Regions from separate parts of the Pseudomonas sp. LBUM1676 genome, predicted to be linked through region 1. Evidence: predicted binding sites of a transcription regulator. Region 1 holds the regulator's gene; the other holds the start of a gene.
The links. Region 1 encodes FliA, which starts transcription of late flagellar genes. Its sites were predicted from a motif close to CTAAAGTTTNNNNNNNNNNNGCCGNTAA; they were not measured.

Region 1 (9,807 bases):
GGCGTCAAAAGTTTGCTTTAAAGGAACGGGGAAAGCCGGTGGATCGCTCTCAGTTATTCAACACTGCTCGCACGAATGTCGCCGACTTGAGTCGGGGCAATTTGGGTGTGCCGTTGTTGCTGCTGGTCATGCTGGCGATGATGATGCTGCCGATGCCACCGTTCCTGCTGGACGTGTTCTTCACGTTCAACATTGCCTTGTCGATCGTGGTGTTGCTGGTCTGCGTCTACGCCTTGCGCCCGCTGGATTTTGCGGTGTTCCCGACCATTCTGCTGGTGGCGACGCTGCTGCGGCTGGCGTTGAACGTGGCCTCGACGCGGGTGGTGATGCTCCACGGTCAGGACGGTCATGCCGCCGCGGGCAAGGTGATCCAGGCCTTCGGTGAGGTGGTGATCGGCGGTAACTACGTGGTCGGTATCGTGGTGTTCGCGATTTTGATGATCATCAACTTCGTCGTGGTGACCAAGGGTGCCGGGCGGATTTCCGAGGTCAGCGCGCGTTTCACCCTTGATGCCATGCCCGGCAAGCAAATGGCGATCGACGCCGATTTGAACGCCGGTTTGATCGACCAGAACCAGGCCAAGGCGCGACGCTCGGAAGTCGCCCAGGAAGCCGAGTTCTACGGTTCCATGGACGGTGCCAGCAAGTTCGTGCGTGGTGACGCCATCGCCGGCCTGTTGATTCTGTTCATCAACCTGATCGGCGGCATGGCGGTCGGTATCTTCCAGCACGGCATGACCTTCGGCGATGCCGGCAAGGTGTATGCGCTTTTGACCATCGGTGACGGTTTGGTGGCGCAATTGCCATCACTGCTGTTATCGACAGCCGCCGCGATCATGGTGACCCGTGCTTCCGGTTCCGAAGACATGGGCAAGCAGATCAATCGCCAGATGTTCGCCTCGCCGAAAGCACTGGCGGTCGCGGCCGGTCTGATGGCGGTGATGGGCCTGGTGCCAGGCATGCCGCACTTCTCCTTTCTCAGCATGGCGGCCCTGGCGGCCGGCGGCGCTTACCTGTTCTGGAAGAAGCAGAACTCGGTCAAGGTTCAGGCCCTGCAAGAGGTCAAGCGTCAGCAGGAGCTGCTGCCATCGCCGGCCCGCGCCCAGGAAACCAAGGAGCTTGGCTGGGACGACGTCACGCCGATCGACATGATCGGCCTGGAGGTCGGCTACCGCTTGATTCCACTGGTGGATCGCAACCAGGGTGGTCAGTTGCTGGCGCGGATCAAGGGTGTGCGCAAGAAGCTGTCTCAGGACCTGGGCTTCCTGATGCCGACCGTGCATATCCGTGACAACCTCGACCTGGCGCCGAGCGCCTATCGCCTGACCCTGATGGGGGTGATCCTGGCCGAAGCGGAGATTTACCCGGACCGGGAGCTGGCGATCAACCCGGGGCAGGTCTACGGTACGTTGAACGGCATAAACGCCAAAGATCCGGCTTTTGGTCTGGAAGCGGTCTGGATCGAAGTCAGCCAGCGCGCCCAGGCGCAATCCCTCGGATACACCGTGGTCGATGCCAGTACCGTAGTGGCAACCCATTTGAACCAGATTCTGTACAAGCACTCCAGTGAGCTGATTGGCCACGAAGAAGTCCAGCAACTCATGCAATTGCTGGCTAAAAGCTCGCCAAAACTCGCTGAAGAGCTGGTCCCGGGCGTGGTCTCGCTGTCGCAGCTGCTCAAGGTCTTGCAAGCGTTGCTGGCCGAACAGGTGCCGGTGCGGGACATTCGCAGCATTGCCGAGGCCATCGCGAACAACCCCGCCAAGAGTCAAGATACCGCCGCGCTGGTGGCCGCCGTGCGCGTCGGCGTATCCCGCGCCATCGTCCAAAGCATTGTAGGCACTGACTCCGAGCTGCCAGTGATCACGCTGGAGCCAAGGTTGGAACAGATATTGCTCAATAGTCTTCAGAAGGCGGGACAAGGCTCGGAAGAGGGCGTTCTGCTGGAACCAAGCATGGCCGAGAAGCTGCAACGTTCGTTGATCGAAGCGGCGCAGCGTCAGGAGATGCAAGGTCAACCGGTGATTCTGCTGGTCGCCGGTCCGATTCGCGCGATGTTGTCGCGGTTCGGCCGACTGGCAGTCCCGGGGTTGCATGTGTTGGCGTACCAGGAAATCCCTGACAACAAGCAAGTGACCATCGTTGCGACAGTAGGGCCCAACGGCTGAGGTAGTGGTGTATGCAAGTTAAGCGTTTTTTCGCCGCCGATATGCGTCAGGCCATGAAGCTGGTTCGTGATGAGCTGGGCGCTGATGCCGCCATCATTGGCAACCGCCGGATCGCCGGTGGTGTCGAGCTGACGGCGGCCCTGGATTACAAGCTGTCGGCGCTGGCCCCGCGGGTGCCGAACATGGAACTCGAGGACGAGCTGCGCAAGACCCAGTCGCGGATCGTCACCGCCCAGGCCGAACTGAGCCTGCGCAGCGAAGGCGAGAGCGACAATGCGACCAATCGCCAGTTGTTTGCCGGCCTGCCATTGACCGCCGCCGAACCGCTGATCGAGCCGACTTACACCGAACCCCAGCGTCCTGCGCCAGCGCCTGCCGCGGCAGCAGCAGGGGGTGTCGACCCGCGTGCGTTCGACTCGATGCGTTTCGAACTCAACAGCTTGCGTGAACTGATGGAAGTGCAGCTTGGCTCCCTGGCCTGGAATCAGCTGCAAGGCAGCCGTCCGGCCCAGGCCAACCTCTGGCGGCGCCTGCAACGCATCGGCCTGTCCGGCCCGCTGTCGCGGGATCTGCTGGCCATGATCACTGACATTGAAGAACCTCGTCAGGCCTGGCGCATGTTGCTGGCGCACCTGGCGCGGATGATCTCCACACCGGAAATCGAACCCCTGGAAGAGGGCGGGGTGATTGCCATGGTCGGCCCTGCCGGCATGGGCAAGACCACCACCCTGGCCAAGCTCGCGGCCCGTTACGTGCTCAAGTACGGCGCGCAGAACATCGCGCTGGTGAGCATGGACAGCTACCGTATCGGTGCCCAGGAACAACTCAAGACTCTGGGCCGCATCCTCAATGTCCCGGTGACGCACGTCGACCCGGGGCAGTCGCTGGTGCAGGCGCTGGATCCCTTGCTGCGCAAGCGCGTGGTGCTGATCGATACCGCCGGCCTTCAAGCCAGCGATCCGGCACTGCGCATGCAGCTCGAAAGCCTCGCCGGGCGAGGCATCAAATCCAGGAACTATCTGGTCCTGGCCACCACCAGCCAGAAACAGGTGCTGACCGCCGCTTATCACAGTTACAAGCGTTGCGGCCTCGCTGGCTGCATCCTGACTAAACTGGATGAAACGGCAAGCCTGGGCGAGGTGTTGAGCCTGGCCATCAGCCATGATTTGCCGGTGGCTTACCTGACCGATGGCCCGCGGATTCCGGATGATTTGCATCTGCCGCGTCGCCATCAGCTGGTCAGCCGCGCGGTCAGCGTGCAAATGCAGGAAGAACCCAGCGAGGAAGCCATGGCTGATATGTTCGCCGATATTTATCACAGCCCGACCAAACAGGTCGGCTGAGGTAGCAATGAATCGTTTTTGTACCTACATCGATGGTCTGCCATGCATTGTTCCGTTTGTGAACGCGCAGCCAGTAATGTGGCCTCCGTCTATGCAAGACAAGGTAATGAAATAACATGGGCAGCATGCATCCTGTACAGGTGATCGCGGTGACCGGCGGCAAAGGTGGCGTCGGCAAAACTAACGTGTCAGTGAATTTGTCCCTGGCCCTGGCGGAGCTCGGCCGGCGCGTCATGCTGCTGGACGCCGATCTGGGGCTGGCGAACGTCGACGTCCTGCTGGGACTGACACCCAAACGTACCCTGGCCGACGTGATCGAAGGCCGTTGTGAGCTGCGCGACGTACTGTTGCAGGGCCCCGGCGGCATCCGCATCGTTCCGGCCGCTTCCGGCACCCAGAGCATGGTGCATCTGAGCCCGGCGCAACACGCCGGCCTGATCCAGGCCTTCAGCGATATCGGCGATAACCTCGACGTATTGGTGATCGACACCGCCGCGGGCATTGGTGACTCGGTCGTCAGTTTCGTTCGTGCCGCGCAAGAAGTCCTGCTGGTGGTCTGCGACGAACCGACCTCGATCACGGACGCCTACGCCCTGATCAAGTTGCTGAATCGCGATTACGGCATGAACCGCTTCCGCGTCCTGGCCAACATGGCCCAGAGCCCGCAGGAAGGTCGCAACCTGTTCGCCAAGTTGACCAAGGTCACCGATCGCTTCCTCGACGTCGCCTTGCAATACGTCGGTGCGGTGCCGTACGACGAAAGCGTGCGCAAGGCCGTGCAAAAGCAGCGCGCCGTGTATGAAGCATTCCCGCGTTCCAAGTGTTCGCTGGCGTTCAAGGCGATTGCGCAGAAGGTCGATACCTGGCCGCTGCCTGCCAATCCTCGCGGGCACCTTGAGTTTTTCGTGGAGCGCCTCGTGCAACAAACGGCAGGACCGGTGCTATGACAGCCAGTGGCTATAACCTCTACAAAACGTCGGCCCGTGATTCGCAGTACGAGCTGATCGAGCGTTACGCGCCACTGGTAAAACGCATTGCCTATCACTTGCTGGCGCGTCTGCCGGCCAGTGTCCAGGTCGAAGACCTGATCCAGGCCGGGATGATCGGCCTGCTCGAAGTCTCGACCAAGTACGACGCCAGCAAAGGCGCCAGTTTTGAAACGTACGCGGGCATCCGGATCCGCGGCGCGATGCTCGATGAAGTGCGCAAGGGGGACTGGGCGCCACGTTCGGTCCACCGCAATACCCGGATGGTCAGCGACGCCATTCGCTCGATTGAAGCTAAAACCGGTCGCGACGCTAAAGATCACGAAGTTGCGGCCGAACTCCAATTGAGTCTCGACGATTATTACGGGATTTTGAACGATACCCTGGGCAGCCGGTTATTCAGTTTCGACGATCTGTTGCAGGACGGCGAACACGAAGGGCTGCACGAGGATGGCGCGAGTGCACATCCGGAGCCGTCGCGCGACCTGGAAGATGAACGCTTCCAGGCGGCGCTGGCGGACGCGATCGCCAATTTGCCGGAGCGTGAGCGACTGGTGTTGGCGCTGTACTACGACGAAGAGCTGAATCTCAAGGAAATCGGCGAGGTCCTGGGGGTCAGCGAATCCCGGGTCAGCCAGTTACACAGCCAGTGCGCGGCCCGTTTGCGGGGGCGTTTGGGGGAGTGGCGAGCGCGCTGAAGGCAGTGTGGGGACACTGCGAACGTGGCTGGTGTGGGGTTGAACCGCGCCGGTCGCGATCTGTTGTGCTCCAGACAGTCATCGAGTGCATCGCCGGATTGATTGAAATGGCGCGTCCAGGTGCTGGGCGCGTTTAAGACTGCTTGGAGGTCGAATTGGACAAGAACATGAAAATCCTCATCGTTGATGACTTCTCAACGATGCGGCGGATCATAAAAAACCTGTTGCGTGACCTCGGGTTCACCAACACGGTCGAGGCGGATGATGGCACTACTGCCATTCCGATGCTCAACAGCGGCAGCATCGACTTTCTGGTCACTGACTGGAACATGCCTGGCATGACCGGCATCGATCTGCTGCGTCACGTACGCGCCGATGAAAAGCTCAAGCACCTGCCGGTGCTGATGGTGACCGCTGAAGCCAAGCGCGAGCAGATCATCGAAGCGGCCCAGGCCGGGGTCAACGGCTATGTGGTCAAACCCTTCACGGCCCAGGCGTTGAAAGAAAAAATCGAGAAGATTTTCGAACGCATTGGTTGAGCAACTGCGCCACGGGGGAGCTATGGAACAAAAAGAATGTTCACAGGGCGATTTCGAATCGACCCTGAAAAAACACGCGGTCGAATTGGTCGAAAGCCTGGAAAAAGGCAAGTTCGGCGACGCGGTGCAATTGATCCATGAGCTCAACCAGACCCGTGACCGCGGCCTGTATCAGGAAGTGGGCAAGCTCACCCGCGAGTTGCATAGCGCGATCGTCAATTTCCAGATTGACCCGCACATGCCGCAAGCGGAGGAAGTGTCCCAGATCACGGACGCCACCGAGCGCCTGGGCTACGTGGTCCGGCTGACCGAAGCCGCGGCCAACCGCACCATGGACCTGGTCGAGAACGCCACGCCGCTGGTCAACGGCCTGAGCAACGAAGCCCAGGCTTTGAGCACTGATTGGGGCCGGTTCATGCGTCGCGAAGTCGGGGCTGAAGAGTTCCGCGAACTGGCCCGCAGGGTCGACGGTTTTCTGACTCGCAGCAGTGCAGACAATCGCATTGTGTCGAGCAACCTCAACGACATTCTGCTCGCCCAGGACTACCAGGACCTCACCGGTCAGGTGATCAAGCGCGTGACCCAGCTGGTCACCGAAGTTGAAAGCAACCTGCTCAAGCTCGTGCTCATGGCCAGTCAGGTGGACCGCTTTGCGGGCATCGAACATGACCGTGAAGCGATGCGCGCAGAAAAAGATCCGCAAAAACATCTCTCTCAGGGTGAAGGTCCGCAGATTCATGCCGATAAAAGAGAAGACGTTGTGTCCGGTCAGGACGATGTGGACGATTTGCTTTCCAGCCTTGGATTTTAAGACCTGTTAGGAGCACCCCATTAATGAGCTTCGGCGCCGATGAAGAGATCCTTCAGGATTTCCTGGTTGAGGCCGGCGAGATTCTAGAGCTACTGTCCGAACAGCTGGTCGAGCTTGAAAGCCGACCGGATGATGCGGACTTGCTCAATGCAATTTTTCGCGGTTTTCACACTGTAAAAGGGGGCGCCGGCTTCCTCCAGCTCAACGAGCTGGTGGAGTGCTGTCACATCGCCGAGAACGTGTTCGACATCCTGCGCAAGGGTGAACGTCGCGTCGACTCGGAACTGATGGACGTGGTTCTCGAAGCGCTGGACGCGGTGAACGGCATGTTTACCGAGGTTCGCGAACGCAGCCCGGTCACGGCGGCCACGCCTGAACTGCTGGCGGCCCTGGCGCGTCTGGCCGAGCCGCAATCGGCCGACGAAGCGGCGCCGGTTGCCGAAGTAGCGCCTGTGGCTGAAAGCGAGCCAGGTGACATCACCGATAACGAATTCGAACAACTGCTGGACTCGCTCAACGCCATCAAGGTGCAGGCCGAGGCCGCGCCTGCTGCTGTGACACCGGTCAGCAATCCTGCCGCGGCCAGCGACGAAATCACCGATGCCGAGTTCGAGTCATTGCTTGATCAGTTGCACGGTAAAGGCCAGTTTTGCGTCGATGCTGTGGCTGCGCCAGCCGCTCCAGCAGTGCCTGCCGCACCGACTGCTGCGAAAGCGGCAGGCGACAGCTCCGACATAACCGACGAAGAGTTCGAAGCACTGCTCGATCAACTGCACGGCAAGGGCAACTTTGCGGTCGACGCCCTGGAATCGGCGATTGCTTCGGCACCGGTCCCGGTCGCGCCCGTTGCCGCAGCGGTGGGCAGCGATCTGATCTCCGATCACGAGTTCGAAGCGTTGCTCGACGAACTTCACGGTAAAGGCAAGTTCTCTAAAGTCGGCACCGCTACCGGCGCCAGTGCTTCGGTTGCGACACCGGTCGGCAAGGCAGCAGCCCCCAAACCGGTCGCCAAAGCCCCTGAGCCAAAAGCCGAAGCAGCGAAGGCACCGCCGGCTCCTGCTCGTGCGCCGGCCGCGCCGCCGCCTGAAAAGCCCGCCAGCGAAGCCGAGACCACCGTGCGGGTCGACACCGCGCGGCTCGACGAAATCATGAACATGGTCGGCGAGCTGGTGCTGGTGCGTAACCGCCTGGTTCGCCTGGGTGCCAACAGCGCCGATGAAGCCATGTCCAAGGCCGTGTCCAACCTCGATGTGGTCACGGCCGACCTGCAGACCGCAGTCATGAAGACCCGGATGCAACCGATCAAGAAAGTCTTCGGGCGCTTCCCGCGCCTGGTTCGCGACCTGGCGCGCCAGCTCAAGAAAGAGATCAACCTGGAGTTGGTCGGCGAAGAAACCGACCTCGACAAGAACCTGGTCGAGGCCCTGGCCGATCCGCTGGTCCACTTGGTGCGCAACGCCGTCGACCACGGCATCGAATCGCCGGAAGAACGCGAAGCCTCGGGCAAGTCCCGCGGCGGCAAGGTGATCCTCGCGGCGGAGCAGGAGGGTGACCACATCCTGCTATCGATCTCCGATGACGGCAAAGGCATGGACCCGAACGTCCTGCGTTCCATCGCGGTAAAACGCGGGGTGATGGACAAGGACGCGGCCGAGCGCCTGAGCGATACCGAGTGCTACAACCTGATCTTCGCCCCGGGCTTTTCGACCAAGACCGAGATCTCCGACGTGTCGGGTCGTGGCGTGGGCATGGACGTGGTGAAAACCAAGATTTCCCAGCTCAACGGCTCGATCAACATCTACTCGGCCAAGGGCCAGGGCTCGAAGATCGTCATCAAGGTGCCGCTGACCCTGGCGATCATGCCGACGCTGATGGTCATGCTCGGCAACCAGGCGTTTGCCTTCCCTTTGGTCAACGTCAACGAGATTTTCCACCTCGACCTGTCGCGCACCAACGTGGTGGACGGCCAGGAAGTGGTGATCGTGCGGGACAAGGCGTTACCACTGTTCTACCTCAAGCGCTGGCTGGTCCGCTCCGCCGCTCACGAAGAGCAGCGCGAAGGCCATGTGGTGATCCTTTCGGTGGGCACCCAGCGGATCGGCTTCGTCGTCGATCAACTGGTGGGCCAGGAAGAAGTGGTCATCAAGCCATTGGGCAAAATGCTCCAGGGAACACCGGGCATGTCAGGCGCCACCATCACCGGTGACGGCCGCATTGCGCTGATTCTCGATGTTCCGAGCATGCTCAAGCGTTACGCCACTCGGCGTATTTGATTCTGGCGCGGCGGGGCGACTGAAGCCCCGCTGCGTCTAATGGAGTGTTTATGGCAGTCAAAGTCCTGGTGGTGGACGATTCGGGGTTTTTCCGCCGCCGCGTCTCGGAAATCCTTTCGGCAGATCCGAATATCCAGGTCGTCGGCACGGCGACCAACGGCAAAGAGGCGATCGATCAGGCGCTGGCGCTCAAGCCGGACGTGATCACCATGGACTACGAGATGCCGATGATGGATGGCATCACCGCCGTGCGGCACATCATGCAGCGCTGCCCGACCCCGGTCTTGATGTTCTCCTCGCTGACCCACGAAGGCGCCCGGGTCACCCTCGATGCATTGGACGCCGGCGCGGTGGATTTCCTGCCGAAGAATTTCGAAGACATCTCGCGCAACCCGGAGAAGGTCAAGCAACTGCTGTGCGAGAAGATTCTCAGCATCTCGCGCAGTAACCGGCGTGTCAGCACCTACAGCGCTCCAGCCCCGGCTGCCGCGCCTGCGCCTTCGACTGTCAGCAGTTACGGCAGCAGCGCGCCTGCGCGTCCGGTTCCGTCACCCGCACCGGCACCGATGCCAACTCGCACCTATGCCGCGACGCCGTCGTCGCCAGTGCCGAAACGCAAAGCCTACAAACTGGTCGCCATCGGCACCTCTACGGGTGGCCCGGTTGCTCTGCAACGGGTGCTGACCCAGTTGCCGGCCAACTTCCCGGCACCGATCGTGTTGATCCAGCATATGCCGGCAGCCTTCACCAAGGCCTTTGCCGAGCGTCTGGACAAGCTCTGCCGCATCAGCGTCAAGGAAGCCGAGGATGGCGACCTCCTGCGTCCGGGCCTCGCTCTGCTGGCACCGGGCGGCAAACAGATGATGGTCGACGGCCGTGGTGCGGTGAAAATCCTCCCCGGTGACGAGCGCCTGAACTACAGGCCGTGTGTGGACATTACCTTCGGTTCGGCGGCCAAGTCCTACGGTGACAAAGTTCTGGCGGTGGTG
Region 2 (9,807 bases), 400 kb from region 1:
TGCCCGACACAAAATCCCGGTGACAAAAAAGCCCCTCTTCCGAGGGGCTCTTTGTAAAACGCTATCCGCCAGCCAACTTCACGCCATCTGAATAATGGTCTGCATGATGGTGCTCTGGGTGGAGATGGTCTTGGCATTCGCCTGGTAGTTGCTCTGACCCTTGATCAAGTCGACCAGTTCGTTAGTCAGGTTGACGTTGGACTCTTCCAGAGAGTTGGATTCGATCATGCCCAGGGTCCCGCTTTGCGGCGCATCGAAGCCTGGAATGCCCGACGAATCGGTTTCTTTCCAGCTGGAGCCGCCTACAGGCTGCAAACCTTGCTCATTGGTGAAGCTGGCGAGCGAGATCTGACCGATAGCCTTGGTCTGGTAGTTGCTGAAGTTGGCCAGCAACACACCGCCGCGGTCGATGGTCAGGCTGGTGATCTGGCCGGTGGCGTAACCATTCTGCGCAGGAATCGAACGCGCGGTATCGGCGTTGAACTGCGTCGTGCTGCCCATGGAGATGGTCAAGCCCTCCGGGCTGGCGGCGGCGCCGTTAGGCTTCCAGACGCCGGCGGTCACAGTGCCCGGAGTCCAGCCGGTGATCTTCAGATCGTTGCCGAGAGTCGCGGTGGGTGGAGTGGTCGGCGGCGTCACCGGAGTGCTGACCGAAACCAGCTTGCCGCTCGAATCGAACGTCATGGTCGAAGGGATCGCAGGGTTGGCAAGGACAGCAGGGGTTCCGGGGATGGCTGGGGTACCAGGGGTAGCAGGAACAGCAGGGGTGCCAAGGTCACCAGGGATAGCAGGATTAGGAGGGATGGCAGGGCTGCCAGCAGTAGCAGGAACAGCAGGGATCTCAGGGGTAGCAGGGATAGCAACGACAGCAGGGTCGGTACCATCCGGGTTGCGGCCATCGATCAGGGTGTAGGTGTCCCACGTATTGGGGCCCGTCTTGACCATGTATTGATCCATGACGTGCTGGTTACCCTGGCTGTCGAAAACCGGGGTGCTGAATTGCTTGGTGAAGGTGGCTTGCTTGGACGGATCGAACCTGTTGGCGGCAATCGACTGATCGATCACGTCAGCGGTGGAGTTCAGGTTGATCGTCGACGACACGGTGGTGGTAGTTTTCGGTGCCAGGTTCGACGTATCGATGCGCAGGTCGGTCAACACACCGTTCTGAATCTTGCCGTTGGCATCCACACCGTAGCCCTGCAGACGCGCAGAGCCGTCGGTGTTGGTAACGTAGCCTTCCTTGTCGACCTTGAACGTACCGGCACGGGTGTAGGACAGCGAACCGCTGTCATTCAGTACGAAAAAGCCGGAACCGTTGATGCCCATGTCCAACACGTTGCCGGTGTTGTTGATGTCGCCTTGGGTGAACTGTTGGGCAACGTTGGCCAGGCGCACACCGCTACCGACGGCCTTGCTGCCGGTCCCCAGCTTGCTCGCCGAGTAAACGTCCTGGAATTCGGCACGGGACGATTTGAAACCGGTGGTGGCGACGTTGGCGATGTTGTTGCCGGTCACGTCCAGTTGTTTGTTGGCTGCATAGAGACCGCTAAGGCCGATATTGAAAGACATATTCCACTCCGTTGTGCCGTGTTAGTCGGCTCTACATACCAATGGTTTGTACTTTGGACAGGGCGACGCTGCCCAACCCGGCCAGGTTGAGCATCAACTCACCGCCGGTCTGGCTGATGGTCACGCTGTTAACGGTGGCCGGCAGATGGGTGATCAGCGCTACAGCCTTGTCATCGATGGTGGTCGAAGCGGCGAAGGTGTAAGTGCCCGACTCAACCGTTTTGCCGGCATCGTCCTTGCCGTCCCAGATGAAGCTGGCGTTGCCGGCTGCCTGGCTGCCCAGGTCGATGGTGCGAACGGCCTTGCCGTCCTTGTCAGTGATCTTCAAGGTGGCGCCGGCCACTGAATCCGGGATCACCACCGTACCGGTCATGCTCTTGGAGGTGTCGACCACGGCTTTGTCGCCCGGTGCGACGACCGAACGTCCCACCAGCGAGGAAGCCTGCAATGCCTGGGACGAGTTGTAGTTGCCGGCAATGCCCGTCACGGTGTCGTTGAGCGTGGTGATCCCCTCCAGGCTACTGAACTGCGCCAACTGGGCGACGAACTCGCCGTTGTCCTGCGGCTCCAGCGGGTTCTGGTTTTTCAGCTGGGTGACCAGCAACTGCAGGAACGCATCCTTGCCCAGGGCTTTTTTGCCGGTGGCGCTGCCCGTTGCCGAGGCCAGGCCGTCGGCATTGGTGTTGGTCTTGATCGAGGAGTTGGCCAGGATGTCGTTTAGGTTCAGACCACTGGTGGTATCGATAACACTCATCTGAGTCGTCCCTTATCACTGACCGAGGGTCAGAACCTTCTGCATCATGGTTTTGGCGGTGTTCATCATTTCGGCGTTGGTCTGGAACGAACGGCTCGCGGAAATCATGTCAGCCATCTCTTCCACCACGTTGACATTGGGGTAGTAGACGTAGCCCTTGGCGTCGGCGGCCGGGTGGTTGGGCTCGTAACGTGCGTCCAGATTGCTCTGGTCTTCGACCACGCCCAGCACTTGCACGCCTTGGCCGGCCGCGCCCTGGTCCTGGAACAGCGAATCGCTGCCGCCACTCTGGCTGCCCTGGAGCATGGTGGCGAACACCGGGTGACGCGCGCGATAGGTCTGGTCGATGCTCGACGAGACCGTCTCGGCGTTGGCGATGTTACTGGCGACGGTGTTCAAGCGAGTGGTCTGGGCACTCATGCCGCTACCGGCAATGTTGAAAACGCTGGCGAGGGACATGAATCATTCTCCACGAAGGGCTGAGATCAACCCTTTGAACTTGCTGTTGAGCAGGGTGAAACTGGCCTGGAAGTTGACCGAGTTTTGCGCATAGGCCGATTGCTCAAGCTGAGCGTCCACGGTGTTCTGGTCGATCGACGCTTGCATCGGCGTGCGATACAGCAGCGACTCGTCGCCATCGCCCAGGCCTTCGGCTTCGATATGCCGGCTGCTGGTCATATTCAAGGCGAAATGACCGCCCTTGGTCTTTTCGTTCTGCTCGGCGAGCACCTTCGAGAAGTCCAGATCCCGAGCCTTGTAGTTCGGGGTGTCGGCGTTGGCGATGTTGTTGGCCAGGACTTCGGCGCGCTTGGCGCGAAAGCCCAAGGCCTGTTCGTGGATACCGAGCGCTTTATCGAAGCTGATGCTCATGTCGGGAAACCTTCGGGTGACCTGATTTTTCGTACAATGGACATAGCAAGCGTCATGCCAAATTCAGAAATGCCCGTAAACCGGGGCTTTAGGGGCGGGGGCAAGCCGGCAATGCCAGAAAAGCGGCAACCGGTTTCCGCTGGCTGCCGCTTTTCTGCCGCTTCACACGGTCTGGAGAATACCGCCTGACCCTGTGGGAGCGAGCTTGCTCGCGATGGCGTCGTGTCAGTCAACATCTTCGTCGCCTGACACTCCGCTATCGCGAGCAAGCTCGCTCCCACAGGGGATGGGTGGTGGGTTTGAGGAATGAGCAGGCAAAAAAACGGGAGCCCCTAGGACTCCCTTTTTTTTGCTACCGCCCCATCACTTAGCCTGGTAAATAATCCCCGGACTGCACTGGACCATCTGGTAATGATCCGGCAAACCGTTCAGCGCTTCGGACGCGCCGAGGAACAGATAACCACCGCGCTTCAACGTCCCGTGAATCCGCAACAGGATGTCTTTCTTCACCTCGGCGGAGAAGTAAATCAACACGTTGCGGCAGAACACGATGTCGAACTTGCCGAGGGCCGCGTAGCTGTCCAGCAGGTTGAACGAGCGGAACTCCACCCGACTCTTGATCGGCGCCTTGATGGCCCAGCGTCCCGGTCCCTTGGGATCGAAATAACGCTGCAGGCGCTCCGGCGACAGGCCGCGGCCAATGGCCAAGCTGTCGTACTCGCCCGTCTTGCAGTTGTTCAGCATGGTCCCGGACAGGTCGGTGGCAACAATTTGCACGCCCATCTTCAACTGGCCCAGGTTGACCCGCTCGAACTCATCGATGGACATCGACAGCGAATAGGGTTCCTGGCCCGACGAGCACGCCGCCGACCAGATCCGCAGGCGCTGGCCGGGGGCAGCCTTGATCGCTTCGGGCAGCACCTTGTTCTTCAAGACTTCAAACGGATAGGTGTCACGAAACCACAGGGTTTCGTTGGTCGTCATGGCATCCACCACCATTTCACGCAGGCCACTGCGCGGCTGGGTCTGGATGCGCTGCACCAGTTCACCCAAGGACTTGATGCCTTGCTGTTCCATCAGTTTGTTGAGACGGCTCGAGACCAGGTACTGCTTGTTTTCACCGAGCAAAATGCCACAGGCTTTTTCCAGGAAGACCCGGAACTGTTCAAAATCCAAATTACCCGTAGACAAAGATGCCGCCTCTTAAATCGTGTAAACCGCCAGGGGCAAAACGCCCCTAGCTGATATCTGCTGCCTTGATCCGGTCGACCACCCGGGAGGCCAGGTCATCAGGACGGAATTTGGCCAGGAAGTCATCGGCACCGACTTTCTTGACCATCGCCTGATTGAACACACCTGACAACGAAGTATGCAGGATGATATGAAGCTTTTGCATGCGCGGGTCGTTGCGGATCTCGGCCGTCAGCGTGTACCCGTCCATTTCCGGCATCTCGATGTCGGAAATCATCATCAGGAACTCTTCTTCCGGCTTCTTGCCCTCGTCGACCAGCTTGCGCAGGTAGTCCAGCGCCTGCCGACCGTCGTTCAACGCGACCACTTCGACACCGACCGTTTGCAGGCAACGCGAGACCTGCTTGCGCGCCACCGACGAGTCATCGACTGTCAGCACGCGTAAGGACAACGCCTTGTGCTGGGTCTCGACATCCACCACGCCGACGGAAATCGCTTCCGGCGTCGGCGCCACTTCCGCCAGCACTTTCTCGACGTCGATGATTTCCACCAACTGATTGTCGACCCGGGTCACCGCCGTCAGGTAATGATCGCGTCCCGTGCCCTTGGGCGGCGGATGGATCTCCTCCCAGTTCATGTTGACGATGCGTTCCACCGAGCGCACCAGGAAACCCTGGGTCTTGGTGTTGTACTCCGTGATGATCACGAAGGGATTGCTTTGATCTTTCAGCCGACCGGAACCGGTCGCCATCGCCAGATCGAGAATCGGAATAGTCGCCCCACGAATACTCGCCACTCCGCACACGACAGGATTGGATTTGGGCATCAGGGTCAGCTTGGGGCATTGCAGCACCTCACGAACCTTGAATACGTTGATTCCATACAGCTGCTGGCCGTCGAGACGGAACAACAACAGCTCAAGGCGATTCTGCCCTACCAGTTGCGTGCGCTGGTTTACCGAATCCATTACACCAGCCATGCCCAGACTCCTACACCAACGCTAAGTGTGTTGCGACGCACATTCATCACTAAACGGCACGGCGCTTGCTTTTTAACTCTTATGAACACAGACCCGACATTTTTCCGACGCCTGACATCACCATACCGCAGAGTGCTCTGTGCGATGTCGGCCGTGTGCTTGTTCACCGCCGGCAGCCCTGCCCTTGCTGACGCAGTTACCTTGCCTGACATGCTTATCGGCGTGACCCAGGGCTTTCTTGAATTCACCGTAGAAGACTATCTGGCGACCAGTCAAACCGAAGGCCGTTACGAGATCCAGGTCAATCAGCTCGATCCGCGCCTGCGCATGCCGATGTGCGACAAGGAATTGACAGCGACCCTCGAGAGCCCGGCCAGGCCGCTCGGTCGGGTAACGGTCAAGGTGCGCTGCGAGGGCAGTTCGCCCTGGACGGTCTTCGTACCCGCTCAAGTGCGCCTGTTTCGCGACATTGTGGCCACCACCCGGCCCCTGCGCCGCGCCGATATCGTCGAGCCGCAAGACGTGACTTTGCGTGAGCGGGACATTAGCCTGATCAATCAGGGTTACCTGACCTCGCTCGACCAGGCCATCGGGCAAAAACTGACCCGACCAATGGTCGCCGACCAGGTCATCACCCTGGTGCATATGGAACAGGCTGAAGTCATCAGCAAAGGCGACCAGGTAGTGATAACTGCCCGCAGTGGTACGCTCAGCGTGCGCATGCCGGGTGAAGCCCTGTCCAATGGTGGCTTGCGTGAACAGATTCGAGTGAAAAACCTCAACTCCCAGCGGGTCATCAAGGCGCAGGTTGTCGCGCCAGGCCAGGTGGAAGTGGCCATGTAGGGCTCTGGTTAGTGAAGATGTGGCGCACCACTCGACTGTTACCTAAACTGTGCTCCAGGCAGGGCAAGCGCTGACGCGCGCAAGCTCATTGAGAAATGAGCCTAAAGTTTTCCCGGGTATGGCCGAAAACATGGCAAGCGTCCAAATACCCAGAGGTTTTTTACCATGGTCATCGATTTCAGCCGATTGAACAGCTCCTCGTCACTGACGGGCAGTACACGTACCAGCGTTGCCAGGGAAACCGCCGAAGCCGGCAAATCCGCGCCGCTGAACACTCCGGCCGAACAGGCCAGTACCGTCAAAAGCGGGGAATCGGTACACCTCAGCAATGAGGCTCAAAAGTTGCAGAAGGTCACTGACTCGCTGCGCGATCAGCCTGCCGTCGACAAAGCCCGGGTGGCCGAGTTGAAAGCAGCGATTGCCGATGGCAGCTATAAAGTCGACAGCAACCGTGTAGCCAGCAAACTGCTCAACTTCGAAGCCCAGCGCTAGGCCACGGCCCGCGCCAGGCTTTTGGACGCTTAAAACCCAAGGCCAGCCATGCACGACACTAATTTGCTGCAACTGATCACCGACGACTTTGCCCCAGCGCAACAACTGCTTGAGTTACTGCAAACCGAGTCCCTCGCCTTGCACGGTCGTGACATGCGACTGCTCGAAGACATTCTGGCGCGCAAGCAGGCATTGATCATTCTGCTCGAGCAGCATGGCCGCAAGCGCAGTGAAATCCTCGCCAGTCTCAACCTGCCCACCACTCGCCAGGGCCTTGAGCAGTTGGCCAGCCAATCGAGCATCGGTGAGCAATTGCTGACGCAAAGCGATGTGCTGACCGACCTTCTGGCCCAATGCCAGACCGCCAACCTCAGCAATGGCCAGTCGATCGTGATGCAGCAGGCCGCCACGGCCACCCAGCTGAAAATTCTCACCGGCGGTGAGCCGCCCGCGCTCTACAATGCCAGCGGATCATTCTCCACGCTCGTAAAGCCGCGCCCGCTCAGTCAGGCTTGAGCCTGCTTCATGAGCACGCCCTATCAAGACGCGAAACATGCTGGCAAAATGCTGGCTAGCCGCAGTCATATTTTGTCTGGAGATTGATGAACCGTGTCCAATGCCTTAAACGCGGAAGATGCTCCGCAGCCACCCAAGGTGCTCTCCACGCCCCTGGAAATCTCCGGCAACCTGCGTCAGCTGCAAGAGAGCCATGACCCGCTGATCATTACGTTCCATGAACGGACCCAGCGCTTCCAGAGCTATCTGGTGGACATCGACCGTGAACGCAAAACGATCGCCCTGGACGAAATGATTCCCCGCGACGGTGAACGCTTCCTGCTGGCCGGCGAGCCATTCAAGGTCGAAGGCTTCCACGACGGCGTGCGCATTGCCTGGGACAGCAACGGCCCACTGACCCTCGACGATTCCGGCGATACCCGCTGCTACCGCGGCCCCCTGCCCGATCAAGTGGTCTACCATCAGCGGCGCAATGCCTTTCGCGCCGCGTTGAAGCTGGCACAATTGGTCAACGTCAATCTGGACGGTGAAAAGCTCAAGGCACCGATCAGCGGTAAATTGCTGGACATTTCCGCCACCGGTTGCAAGTTACGCTTCGAAGGCGACATCAGCAGCAGCCTGCAGCTTGGCCAGGTTTACGACCGCTTCGCCGCCGCCCTGCCCTTTGGTAAAATGACGGCACCGGTCGAACTGCGGTACCTGCACTTCGAAGAAAGAATCTCCACCACCTTCGCCGGCGTGCGCTTTCACAACATGAGCGGGCTGGTGCAGCGCCAGGTCGAGCGGTTCGTCTATCAACTTCAGCGCGAAGCGCGGCGCTTCGACAAAGACGACCTCTGAAACGAAGCACCATAAAAAACGGGCAGCCCCTTGCGGTGACTGCCCGTTTTTTTATCCCAGGTTTCAAGGATCAGCTGTCAAGGCCTGGCCTCGGTAAAGCTTTGCTCACGCCCCAGGTCAGTGTCATCCGGGGACGAATCGGTTTCAGTCTGCGTTTCGGTCTCCGTTTCAGGTGCGGGGTCCGGCTCGGGCTCGATCGGGTTCTGCATCTGCTCCTGCACCACCTGCTCATCGACCCGTGGATCAAGACAGGCCACCAGCGGTGAACTCGACATGCTGTCCGGCATGGCGACGTGATGCAGCGGCGCATCGTCCACCTGGTGCAGGTTGGTCACCGCTTTAGGGCGGATCCGCCATACCAGCACCAACGCGAAGAAACTGAAGAAGGCATACAGCATCTGGCTGCCGAACAGCTTCATCAGCACCCCCGCCACCAGCGGTCCGATACTGGCGCCGACACCATAGGTCACCAGCAGCATCGCCGTCAGGGATACCCGACGATCACCCTCGACGTGGTCATTGGAGAACGCCACTGCCAACGGATACAGGCAGAACTGAACCAGCGAGCAGAGGAAACCGGCGAGGAACAATACTTCCAGCGGCACCTGCTTCATGATCGCCAATGGCAATGCCGCCAGCGCCAGGCTGAAGGCAAAACAGCGGATCAACAGCGCCCGGTCATAACGATCGGACAGCCAACCCAGCGGCCACTGCACCAGCAGGCCGGCGAAAATGCAGCTACCCATGAACAGACCCACTTGCTCCGTGGACAAGCCTTGCTGCGAGGCGTACAGCGGCGCCAGGCCGTAGAATGAGCCGACGATCAGCCCCGCCCCCAGCACCGTGCTCAATGATTGCGGCACGCGCTTGATGAAGAAGCGCGGCTCCATCGGCGCCGGGTGCAAGGCTGCCGGGTGAATCCGCTGGGTCAGGGCCACCGGCACCAGACAGAGGGCGAAGCACAGGGCGACCAGCATCAGCAGTTCCAGACCCAGGCCCGGATGCATGACCAGAATCAGCTGGCCCAATACCAGCCCCAGGTAGGACGCGATCATGTAGCCGCTGAATACGATGCCACGCTGTTTGGCTTCCGCCTGCTCATTGAGCCAGCTTTCGATGACCATGTACTGGCACATCATGCCGAGGCCGACGATGACCCGCAGAAACAGCCACGCGGGTAGCCAGTCCACCAGGCCATGGCCCAGCACCGCCGCGCCGACAATCCCGGCACACGCCGAATAGGCTCGGATATGCCCGACCCGGGCGATCAGCCTGTGGCCGATCTTGCCGCCCAGTACCAGGCCGAAATAGTTGGCCGCCATCAACGCACCGACCCACAGGCTGTCGACATTATCGGCGGCCAGGCGCAAGGCCAGGTAAGTACTCAGCAAGCCTGAGCCGATCAACATCATCAGCGAGGCGAAATAAAGCGCTCGAAAGGGTTTCCAGATTTGGCGCATCGGCGTTCCGAGCGGCTCCTTGCAGTGAGAAACGGACTATCCGAAAAGATAGCCCGGTGTCGACGGATCGTCAGGCCTGGGCCGCTAAAACACGCCGCTCCCAGGGAGTAATTTCATCAAAGAAGCTGGTCAACTCCATGGTCTTCGAAGCGACGTAGCCTTCGATGAACTCCTTGCCAAACAGTTCCTTCGCCAATTGACTACGTTTCAGACGCTCGAGAGCGGCATGCAAGGTACACGGCAATGAAAGATTATCCGGCACCTGGAATTCGCCCTGAATCGCCTCGCTTGGC

Region 2: a site for FliA is predicted at 6,308-6,335, ahead of flgM (flagellar biosynthesis anti-sigma factor FlgM). Genes of this name have one in related genera too.

The regions. Positions count from the first base shown of each region.
Region 1 covers NZ_CP166777.1:5,048,486-5,058,292, reverse strand. The annotation lists gene flhA (flagellar biosynthesis protein FlhA) at 39-2,168, shown strand; gene flhF (flagellar biosynthesis GTPase FlhF) at 2,180-3,511, shown strand; gene fleN (flagellar synthesis regulator FleN) at 3,628-4,458, shown strand; gene fliA (RNA polymerase sigma factor FliA) at 4,455-5,195, shown strand; gene ACA041_RS23285 (chemotaxis response regulator CheY) at 5,363-5,734, shown strand; gene ACA041_RS23280 (protein phosphatase CheZ) at 5,757-6,545, shown strand; gene ACA041_RS23275 (chemotaxis protein CheA) at 6,569-8,818, shown strand; gene ACA041_RS23270 (protein-glutamate methylesterase/protein-glutamine glutaminase) at 8,869-9,807, shown strand, end outside.
Region 2 covers NZ_CP166777.1:5,448,753-5,458,559, forward strand. The annotation lists gene ACA041_RS25185 (flagellar hook protein FlgE) at 79-1,569, opposite strand; gene flgD (flagellar hook assembly protein FlgD) at 1,601-2,323, opposite strand; gene flgC (flagellar basal body rod protein FlgC) at 2,339-2,782, opposite strand; gene flgB (flagellar basal body rod protein FlgB) at 2,786-3,193, opposite strand; gene cheR (protein-glutamate O-methyltransferase CheR) at 3,557-4,384, opposite strand; gene ACA041_RS25210 (chemotaxis protein CheV) at 4,431-5,363, opposite strand; gene flgA (flagellar basal body P-ring formation chaperone FlgA) at 5,445-6,206, shown strand; gene flgM (flagellar biosynthesis anti-sigma factor FlgM) at 6,372-6,698, shown strand; gene ACA041_RS25225 (flagella synthesis protein FlgN) at 6,747-7,214, shown strand; gene ACA041_RS25230 (flagellar brake protein) at 7,308-8,054, shown strand; gene ACA041_RS25235 (MFS transporter) at 8,132-9,514, opposite strand; gene ACA041_RS25240 (glutamine synthetase family protein) at 9,585-9,807, opposite strand, start outside.